Regions from separate parts of the Paenibacillus sp. Mc5Re-14 genome, predicted to be linked through region 2. Evidence: riboswitches for the same ligand, from Rfam matches in the RefSeq annotation. Region 2 holds a riboswitch; the other holds the start of a gene.
The links. A riboswitch is a leader RNA that binds a small molecule or an ion and turns the genes downstream of it on or off. The one in region 2 is predicted to bind thiamine pyrophosphate.
Positions count from the first base shown of each region.

Region 1 (4,941 bases), 190 kb from region 2:
CACTTCCACATGCCAACTTTCCTGCTGCTTCCAATGACGAATTTCCTCCAGCACACGTAAGGGCAGGAAAGACCCATAAGTACTCAGCATCGTTTTTACCTCCCGTATCCCACTATGGCTATCCGGCAGATCTAGCAGATCTGTCCTGGATGCATATGTACCCAGTATATTCGCCGTCTCATCGGGAATATGTCTATGAACTTCCTTCATCAGGTTATACCTGTTGTGCAGAACAATAATTAATCGTGGAAAATAAAAAAAGAAGCCTGTCTACGGCACGGGTTAAGTGTCCATAGGCAGACTTCTTCAAGGCGATGAATGCTTATTTCGAAAATAATTCTTTACTTCGTAGTCGTTTGTTTATGGGCAGCAGCCGTGGTTTTCTTGTCCTCCAGCTCCTGCACATTGCTTAAAAACGTCGATACCCGCCGCAAATATTCACGAGGGTGCTCTCTGAAAATAAGCTCATGTATCCCGTTTTTGACAATCCATACACTGGAAAGCGGGTTGGTCTGATTGGCAGCGAGCTTTTCCGCAATGGGGTAAGGGGCCTTTTCATCCTGTGTACCATGCACAAACATGATTGGAAACGGATAGTCCTCTTTTTTAACCTCCTGATATGGAATCTGATGCAAACTGGTGCCGTTCAAGACTGGAAACAGCAACTCCAGTATTTCCAAAGATGGATGTCTCGGCAAATTAATTTGATTGTGAATGTTATGGTAGAGCGTATCCGGTTCCAGTAGGAAGGTGCTGTCCAAAATCATCGCGTCCACATCTTTGGTTTGCAAACCCGCCTGAAGAGCGGTTCCTGCTCCCATAGAGAAGCCCCATACAATAATTTCCGACGAGCCGCGTTGTTTTGCAAGCTGGATGGCCCCAAGAAGCTGTTGGGATTCTGCCTTGCCTCCGGTTGCGACGGCCTTGCTGTTTTGTGACGCAAATCCGTAATCGAACATGACCACATTAAAGTTCAAGCTATGGGCATAATGCGCCAGATCATACATGGGAATCCAGCTTTCTTCGCGGTTAGCTCCATAGCCATGACTAAAAATTATGGTTTTCCGCGATTGATCTGCCGGGATATACCAGCCTTGTACCATGCGGCTACCATCCTTGGCTGGGAAGCTGACTTCCTCATAAGGCATACCTTTGGCCTGCATCGGATTAGAGTATAATGGCGCGACGGTGGGATTCGTAAGCACCCAGGCGATGTAAGCATGCAAGGCAATAAAACAAAACAATAGAAAAAATACGACCGACAGCAGCAGAGCAATCACAACGTGCTTGAACCGCAGCATACGGGGATTAAAGAGTGGGGTGGACGGCTCCTGAACAGCGGTCTGTAGCTGAGCGTTGCGCTGGGATGTCGAAATCATGTAAGAGCCTCCTTATATAGAATTGATCTTCGAATCATAAAATTTAGGTATAATTCCACTTGAAAATAGTAGGGTATGTCCGTATAGATACCTATTATCGTATGATGGGTATTATCCAAAGTCAACGTCTGAACCGGAAAAGTAAAAATGATGCAAAGAATTGTCGATGTTTGTTCTTGTTCTGTAATATGGTTGTCACAAAAACATCGGTTTACAGTAGCCGCGACTATTCTATATAATTTATGTAACCATGTTTCATAGTGTGAAACGAATATGGATACAAGAGGAGCGGTTCACGATGGAAGACCGTAAATTAACCGTCCGCGCTGTAGAGCGTGCACTTGATATACTGCTGTGTTTTACCGCAGAATCTGATCTTGGTCTAACGGAGATTGCCTCCCAAATTGGTCTACATAAAAGCACTGTTCATCGTCTTTTGACTACGCTAGAGGATCGGGGATTTGTCGTTCGGAATGCCGAAACGGAAAAATATCGGCTTGGTTTTCGCATATGGGAGCTGTCGACGCATCTGTCCCAAAGCGATGAGCCGGCGGTGTTGTTACAGCCTGCAATGGAAGGACTGCGTGATCGCTTAGGGGAGACGGTCAGCTTGTACCTGCGGGATGGAAGCATGCGTATTCGCATACAAGCCGTGCAGAGCAATCAGGCGATCCGCAGGGTTGCTCCCGTGGGAGCGCGTATGCCGCTGGCTGTGGGAGCCTCCAGCAAGGTGCTGGCGGCCTTTATGCCGCCACAGGAGCTGGAGGTACTGCTAAGCAGTGAAGAATGGCCTCCCTCAGTAGATACTGAGGTATATAAAGCCCAGCTGCAGGACATTCGCGAGAAGGGGTATGCGACTAGCTATGAAGAACGTGAGCCAGGAGCTGCGGCTGTGGCCGCGCCTATTGTGAACCGAAAGGGGCAGGTCGCGGCGGCTTTATCTGTATCCGGCCCGGTCAGTCGACTTGCGCCTGAGACGCTGCATGATTTTGCTCCGGTTTTGATCGAAGCAGCTAAGGAAATGGGGCTTATGCTCCCGTAACAGTAATCAATACAAAAGGAAATCATACAAGGGTTGCCAAAGCTATAAATTTAAAGTAGTCTGATAGAGATGGCGGATGTCTGTTATAGCCGCCAATTCATGTGAATAGAAAGTATCACAGTTACTGGGGGAGCCTGTAATGCAGGCTGAGATGGAATCGGGCAAGATTCCGGACCCTTTGCACCTGATCTGGATCATACCAGCGTAGGGAAGTAATCGGCCATTGAAATGTATACGCAGCTGCTGTCTGCGGTGACGCATAGGGTTTTATTCCATGTGCGTGCTGTCTGGATAGCTGCCTCGTTTGATTAGCCGGTTCCCTAGGGAACCGGCTTTTTTGCATAGATCAGCGCCACCCTCGGAATGGTTCCGGATCGGTGTGTCATTTCAACGATACGGGAGGAATGGATCATGAAATCGATGGAAACCGAAGGAACAAAAGAAACAGGAATGAAATCAACAGCAGTAGAGAAGACAAGTGCGGAGCAATCCAGTAGGGTTAATTCTTTCCCGGGGAGCCGCAAGGTGTATATTCAAGGTTCTCGGCCGGACATTGCCGTGCCAGAGCGTGAAATCGCGCTGCATCCCACACATACGCCGCAGGGGATAGAGTATCATGAGCCACTGCGTGTGTACGATACCAGCGGTCCGATGACAGATGAAGCCTATCAGGTAGATATTCGTCAGGGCTTGCCACCATTACGGCGAGCTTGGGCACTGGAACGGGGGGATGTGGAGGCTTACGCGGGCCGCGCCGTCAAGCCGGAGGATAATGGACTGAAACCCGGCTCCAAACGGGAAACAGTGGAATTTCCCGGCGTGACTAACCGTCCGCTTCGGGCTTCACAAGGGCGCACTGTGACGCAAATGCATTATGCGCGGCAAGGGATCATTACGCCTGAAATGGAATTTGCGGCGATCCGTGAAGGAGTGGAGCCCGAGTTTGTGCGGCAGGAGTTGGCGGCTGGACGAGCCATTTTACCTTCAAATATCAATCACCCGGAAAGCGAGCCCATGGTCATAGGGCGCCATTTTCACGTGAAGATCAATGCAAACATTGGAAATTCCGCGGTTACGTCCTCCATCGAGGAGGAAGTGGAGAAGATGACCTGGGCGGTACGCTGGGGCTCAGACACCGTCATGGACCTGTCCACAGGTCGTAATATCCACACAACGCGTGAATGGATTATTAGGAATTCACCCGTACCGATTGGGACGGTGCCGCTATATCAGGCACTGGAAAAGGTGAACGGCGAAGCAGAGAAGCTGACGTGGGAGCTGTATCGAGACACACTGATTGAGCAGGCGGAGCAAGGAGTGGACTATTTTACAATTCATGCGGGAGTATTGCTGCGATATATACCGATGACGGCGAATAGAATGACGGGAATTGTATCCCGGGGCGGGTCGATTATGGCAGCTTGGTGCCTTGCGCACCATCAGGAGAACTTTTTGTATACGCATTTTGAAGAAATCTGTGAAATTATGAAAACCTACGATGTGGCCTTTTCTCTCGGGGATGGTCTGCGTCCGGGTAGTATCTATGATGCGAATGATGAAGCACAATTTGCAGAGCTGAAGACGTTGGGCGAGCTAACGCAAATCGCATGGAAGCATGATGTCCAGGTCATGATTGAAGGGCCGGGACATGTCCCTATGCACAAAATCAAGGAGAATGTGGATTTACAAATGGAAATTTGTAAGGAGGCTCCCTTTTATACTTTAGGACCGCTGACGACGGATATCGCACCAGGATATGATCATATTACCTCAGCTATCGGGGCGGCCATGATCGGTTGGTTCGGGACGTCCATGCTGTGCTATGTTACGCCGAAGGAGCACTTGGGTCTGCCGAACAAGGATGATGTCCGCGAGGGAGTTATTACCTACAAAATTGCCGCACATGCTGCCGATCTGGCGAAGGGCCATCCACGTGCACAGCAGCGGGACGATGCTTTGTCCAAGGCGCGTTTTGAATTCCGCTGGCACGATCAGTTCAATCTTTCGCTTGACCCTGAGCGGGCCTTGTCCTACCATGATGAAACACTACCGGCAGAGGGGGCCAAGGAAGCACACTTTTGCTCGATGTGCGGTCCTAAGTTTTGCAGTATGCGTATCACACAGGACATTCGTGCCTATGCGGCAGATAAGAAACTGAATACCGAGGAAGCCGTCGTCGCCGGGATGCGTGAGAAGGCAGAGCAGTATCGGGATGGCGAGCGATAAATCGGTAGCGATACGAAAGTCAATCAACTGGGAAGCCTCAACAAATAGTACAGTTAAGCTCGTCAGAGGTTTATTTCCATGAATGTATGAGTTTAGGTTTAGAAACGCGTGAGATAGCAAAAAGCCGTGGTTCTCTACAGTCGATGTAGAAAACTACGGCTTTTCAGCTTATGTAAAGCGAGATATGCACTGGATTAACGGAGCTTTATTTTTTACCCATTTTTTCATTCAAAATGTCCTGAAAGCTGAGCTTCTTCTCCGAGCTATCTTCTTTCTTCTGCATACTCACCGCGT
Region 1 is NZ_CVPD01000001.1:1,654,257-1,659,197, reverse strand. It holds gene BN1546_RS07515 (Fe-Mn family superoxide dismutase) at 1-90, opposite strand, end outside; gene BN1546_RS07510 (alpha/beta hydrolase) at 342-1,379, opposite strand; gene BN1546_RS07505 (IclR family transcriptional regulator) at 1,678-2,421, shown strand; TPP riboswitch at 2,538-2,649, shown strand; gene thiC (phosphomethylpyrimidine synthase ThiC) at 2,872-4,647, shown strand; gene BN1546_RS27260 (hypothetical protein) at 4,853-4,941, opposite strand, start outside.
Region 1: linked by a shared signal. The riboswitch ahead of thiC (phosphomethylpyrimidine synthase ThiC) and the one ahead of BN1546_RS06645 (ECF transporter S component) in region 2 are both predicted to bind thiamine pyrophosphate.

Region 2 (4,941 bases):
AATGCCGTAACGTTCCAAGAGGCTTTTCAAAAATATTGCTGGGATGTGGACGGTCTGGATGAAATTCGTATTGCACCGTTTCATACACTGGCCCACAGCGGACAGACGTTTTTTGACCAATCTCATATTTGGCATATGGAGCACAACCGGGAGCTGGCAGGACTGTCCTCTATATTTATGGAGACAGAGTATCGTGTCATCACGGATGAAACAAGCGAGGAAGAGGTCATTCGCTGGTGGAATGAGATGACAGAGGATGGTCATGAGGGCATTGTGATCAAGCCGGAACGCTTTTTGATGAAAAATCGGGACAAGATGATTCAGCCTGCAATCAAGGTGAGAGGCCGGAAGTACTTGCACATCATTTACGGTATGGATTATCTTGCCCCTGAGAATTTAAAACGTCTGAAGCAGCGTCGAACGAACAAAAAGGAGCGTCATGCCCTGATGGAAGGAGCGCTTGGCATGGAGGGCGTGGAACGTTTTGTCCGCAAAGATACGGTGGAGCGTATTCATGAATGCGTCCTTGCCGCGTTATCTCTGGAATCGGAGCCGATTGATCCGAGATTGTAGTTTGCGAAGGAGGGATTGAGATGGATAGGAGTACACCGTTGATTGATATTGGTGTGAACTTAATGCACCGTTCGTTTCATGCAGATCGGGAACAGGTGGTCGAGAGAGCAGCGGCTGTAGGGATTACACCGTTGATTATTACTGGAACCAGTGTTCGCAGTAGTCGAGAGGCTGCTCAGTATGCAGCGCGTTATCCTGGTCAGCTGTATGCTACAGCTGGCGTGCATCCCCATGATGCCAAAAATTGCAGCACAGATACGATTCAACAGCTCCGCCAACTCGCGATTCAGCCGCAGGTCGTATCCATAGGAGAATGCGGGTTGGACTATAACCGTGATTTTTCTCCGCGTGATGTACAGCGCCGATGGTTTGGAGAGCAGATTCAACTGGCGGGTGAGCTACATATGCCTTTATTTCTGCATGAACGAGATGCGCATGAGGATTTTGTCGCTATGTTACGAGAGCATCAAGAGCTTGTAGATAAAGCGGTGGTGCATTGTTTTACTGGCACTGCTCAGGAATTGCATACGTATGTGGAAATGGGACTGTATATCGGTATCACAGGCTGGATCTGTGATGAGCGGCGCGGCAAGCATCTGCGTGAGTTGGTGAGGGATATTCCGCTCGACCGGTTGATGATTGAAACGGATGCTCCGTTTCTGACCCCGCGTAATCTGCCTGTGAAGCCCAAAGAAGGGCGTAATGAGCCGATGTATCTCGCTCACATCGCCGCTACGATTGCTGAGTGCACAGGCCGCAGCATGATGGAGATCGAAATCGCGACGACGGAAACAGGCAAACGTTTCTTCGGATTATAGGATTGTCAAAGCCATAGATGTGGTATATATTATAGTGAATTAAAAAGCATTGTCGGGAGCTTGAGATAGTCAGGCTGAGAGGGTGGCCCTTGCCGCCGACCGTGAAATCTGATCTGGGTAATGCCAGCGTAGAGAAACCTAGAACACTATACAAGAAACAGGATTACCGCCTATTGGTGGCGACTAGTCGATGGATTCGTTTCATATCATATATCAAGTTAACGAGCTGCGGGTCTGTAAAAAGTTGCAGACGGACAAACGTGTCTTGTTTTGTACCTGACTTTGGCTCGGTTTCAGTGCAGTAGACTACTGTGCTATATGAGATATGTCGACAACTGATAATGTATGGTGATCATTTTATGACTGCGCATAAAGCTTGCCTGGAGATTCAGCTCCGGACAGGCTTTTTTTTATGGCCAGAAGGCCTATTTTAACGAAAAAGGGGAGCGTATCAACAATGAACACGAATGTAAGAGCGTCGAAAGGGCTGAAGCTGACTGATATTTTGGTCACGATTGTAATCTCCGTGGTGTTCGGGCTGGTCTACAAAATATGGGGACCTGCCTATGATTTAATGAAACCATTCGGTCTACACGCTGAGCAACTGATGTATGGCATGTGGTTTATGGCTGGCACGTTCGCTTATCTTATCATTCGCAAGCCGGGAGTTGCGATTTTGGCAGAAGTGGCCGCGGCAACAGTCAGTGCTTTTTTGGGAAGCGAATGGGGCATGTCCACCTTGTACTATGGTCTGCTGCAAGGCTTGGGAGCGGAGCTGTTCTTTGCGGCTTTTCTGTATCGGAACGCAAACCTGTGGGTCGTATCATTAGCTGCGGCAGGGGCGGCTGTCACTTCTTTGATTTTAGACTTCAGCTATGGGTATATTGATCAGCTATCGACCTGGAACTATGTTTTGTATATTGGATTTCGGATGATTGGCAGTATTGTGATTGCTGGGGTATTCGCTTTCTATCTGGCTAAGGCGCTGGAGGTAACCGGAGTTACGCGAAGTTTGAGACCGGCAACGGAACAAGATTATAAGGGGCTGGATTGATGAGCGCGGCCAACGAAGATGTGGTGGCTTCGATCACCCGTCTTCGTTTGAAATTTCCCGGTGAGCAAGAGCTGCTTTTCCACAATATGTCCTTATCTGTCCGCAAAGGGGAAAAGCTACTGCTGCTGGGTCCAAGCGGATGCGGCAAATCAACGCTGCTTCAGGTGCTGAGCGGACTGATTCCACGCACGATAGAAGTGCCTATGAAATACGATGCTGCTGTGATCCCGAGTCTCTCTGGTATTGTATTTCAAGATCCTGACACGCAGTTTTGTATGTCGTATGTAGACGAGGAATTGGCTTTTGTGTTGGAGAATAAACAGGTTCCAAGGGAGCAGATGCCATCCCGTATTCGCGAGCTGCTAATGCAGGTTGGTCTATCGACGGATGATATACACTTGCCCATTGCCAGCATGTCACAGGGAATGAAACAGCGGCTGGCGATTGCCTCTGTGCTGGCTATGGAGCCGGAAGTGCTTTTTCTGGATGAGCCGACAGCTTTGTTGGACGAGGAGGGCACGACACAGGTGTGGGATACCATTCGCAACATTTCGGCAGACCAGACGCTGGTGATCGTAGAGCATAAAATCAATGAAATTGTCCAGGATGTGGATCGAATTGTGGTGCTTTCTGATCAAGGAGAAATGATTGCGGACGGAAGGGCGGAAGAAGTATTTCATGTGCATCGGCAGGCATTATCCGAGTATGGCGTGTGGTATCCGGGGATATGGGATGAATCGTCTTCGCCGCGTTGGAGAGAGTCTGTGACGCAGCAGAAAGATGGAGGGCATGCGGATAGTCCGTCCACCTCAGCACCTACAACGGATTTGCTGGAGCTAGAACATTTTAGCGGACTCCGGGGTTTGAGCACAGTCATTTATGTGGAGCAAGCGCAGGTGAAGCCTGGCGACTGGATTGGCGTGGTCGGTGAAAACGGGGCTGGCAAAAGCTCGCTTCTGCTCTCTATGATGCGTTTACTTCACACGCAGGGTCGTTATTGCGTGTGCGGAGCTGAGGCAGGCAATACGGAGCAACTGGCTGAGCGTATTGGGTTTGCATTTCAAAATCCAGAGCTGCAATTTGTAGCGAACACCGTACGAAGGGAACTGGAATATTCGTTACCCAAGAGCCTGTTTACAGCTGAACAGTGTAGGGAACGAGTGGATCGAATACTTATACAGTTCGGACTGGAGCGGCTGGATGAACGCCATCCGTATCAGCTTTCGTTGGGCCAAAAAAGGCGGTTGAGTATTGCTACGGCTATGATCCGTGAGCCGGAAGTGCTGCTGCTGGACGAACCGACTTTTGGGCAGGATGCGCGTAATACCTTTGTCATGCTGGATATGTTGGAGCAGCTGAGAGCGGCAGGCACGGCCATTGTGATGGTTACGCATGACCCGGAAATTGTCCGTCGATATTGTACCGATGTATGGCGGATTCAGAAAGGGGAACTACAGTATGAGCCTGTCCTTTTCTCATCATGAAACATGGCTGCATCGTGTAAACCCGGGCCTAAAGCTCGTGATGTTTTCCCTGCTGTTTGTGATCGTTATAGTCATCCATGATCCGAACGTTATGTTTAATGTTGCATGTGCTATGCTGCTGTTGCTTGTCTGGTCAGGCCATCCATGGAAGCGTCTGCTCCTGTACGGATCTCCCTTTATATTGGTGTTTATTTCAACCTCAACAGGCATGATGATGTTTGGCAAAGGAGTGACGACCTGGTGGACATGGGGCCTGATCCATATTACGCAGGAAAGCTTTTTCCGAGGCATGCATCTGGGCTTTCGTGCACTGAGTATGGCCGCGGCAGGGTTGCTGTTTGGTTTAACGACTCGTCCGGTGAGCCTTTTTTATTCACTGATGCAGCAATGGAAGCTCCCTCCCAAGTATGCATACAGCTTTTTGGCAGCTATGCGGTTGATGCCGATGATGCTGGAGGAATTTCAGGCTTTGAGACATGCCCACCGTATTCGAGGTTTACACCAGCATGTGTCCAAATGGAATATGTACGCCACGCTCCGCAGGTACGCAATTCCGCTACTCGCTCAAAGTATCCGGCGTGCACAGCGCATTGCTATTGCCATGGAAGCGAAGGGTTTTGCTAATGAAACCAAGCGCACGTATTATTATGCGATCGGCTATTCGGCTGTAGATATTATATTTATTTTTTATTTTGTGGTGCTGCTGATGCTGGCTTGGGGACTTGGTACCTGCTTTCCTTATGTAGGGGTATGGGATGTACGTTAATTGTTGCAAAAGGCTTTGCCCGATTTCTGCTCTGTGGTATATTAATGCAATGGGAATTGACGGCTCGTACAGACCCGCCTGGGCTGGCGGGCTTATTACATTTTCCCGCAGTAATGGATCATCAGGAGGCCAAGTTACATGATTACGCTGCATCAGGTAAACAAGCATTATACCACCTCAAGCGGCCCATTTCATGCGGTTCAATCCGTGTCCCTTCAAGTGGAGGAGGGGGAAATTCACGGTATC
Region 2 is NZ_CVPD01000001.1:1,460,024-1,464,964, reverse strand. It holds gene BN1546_RS06655 (polynucleotide kinase-phosphatase) at 1-573, shown strand, start outside; gene BN1546_RS06650 (TatD family hydrolase) at 594-1,391, shown strand; TPP riboswitch at 1,434-1,543, shown strand; gene BN1546_RS06645 (ECF transporter S component) at 1,849-2,445, shown strand; gene BN1546_RS06640 (ABC transporter ATP-binding protein) at 2,445-3,929, shown strand; gene BN1546_RS06635 (energy-coupling factor transporter transmembrane component T family protein) at 3,904-4,695, shown strand; gene BN1546_RS06630 (methionine ABC transporter ATP-binding protein) at 4,834-4,941, shown strand, end outside.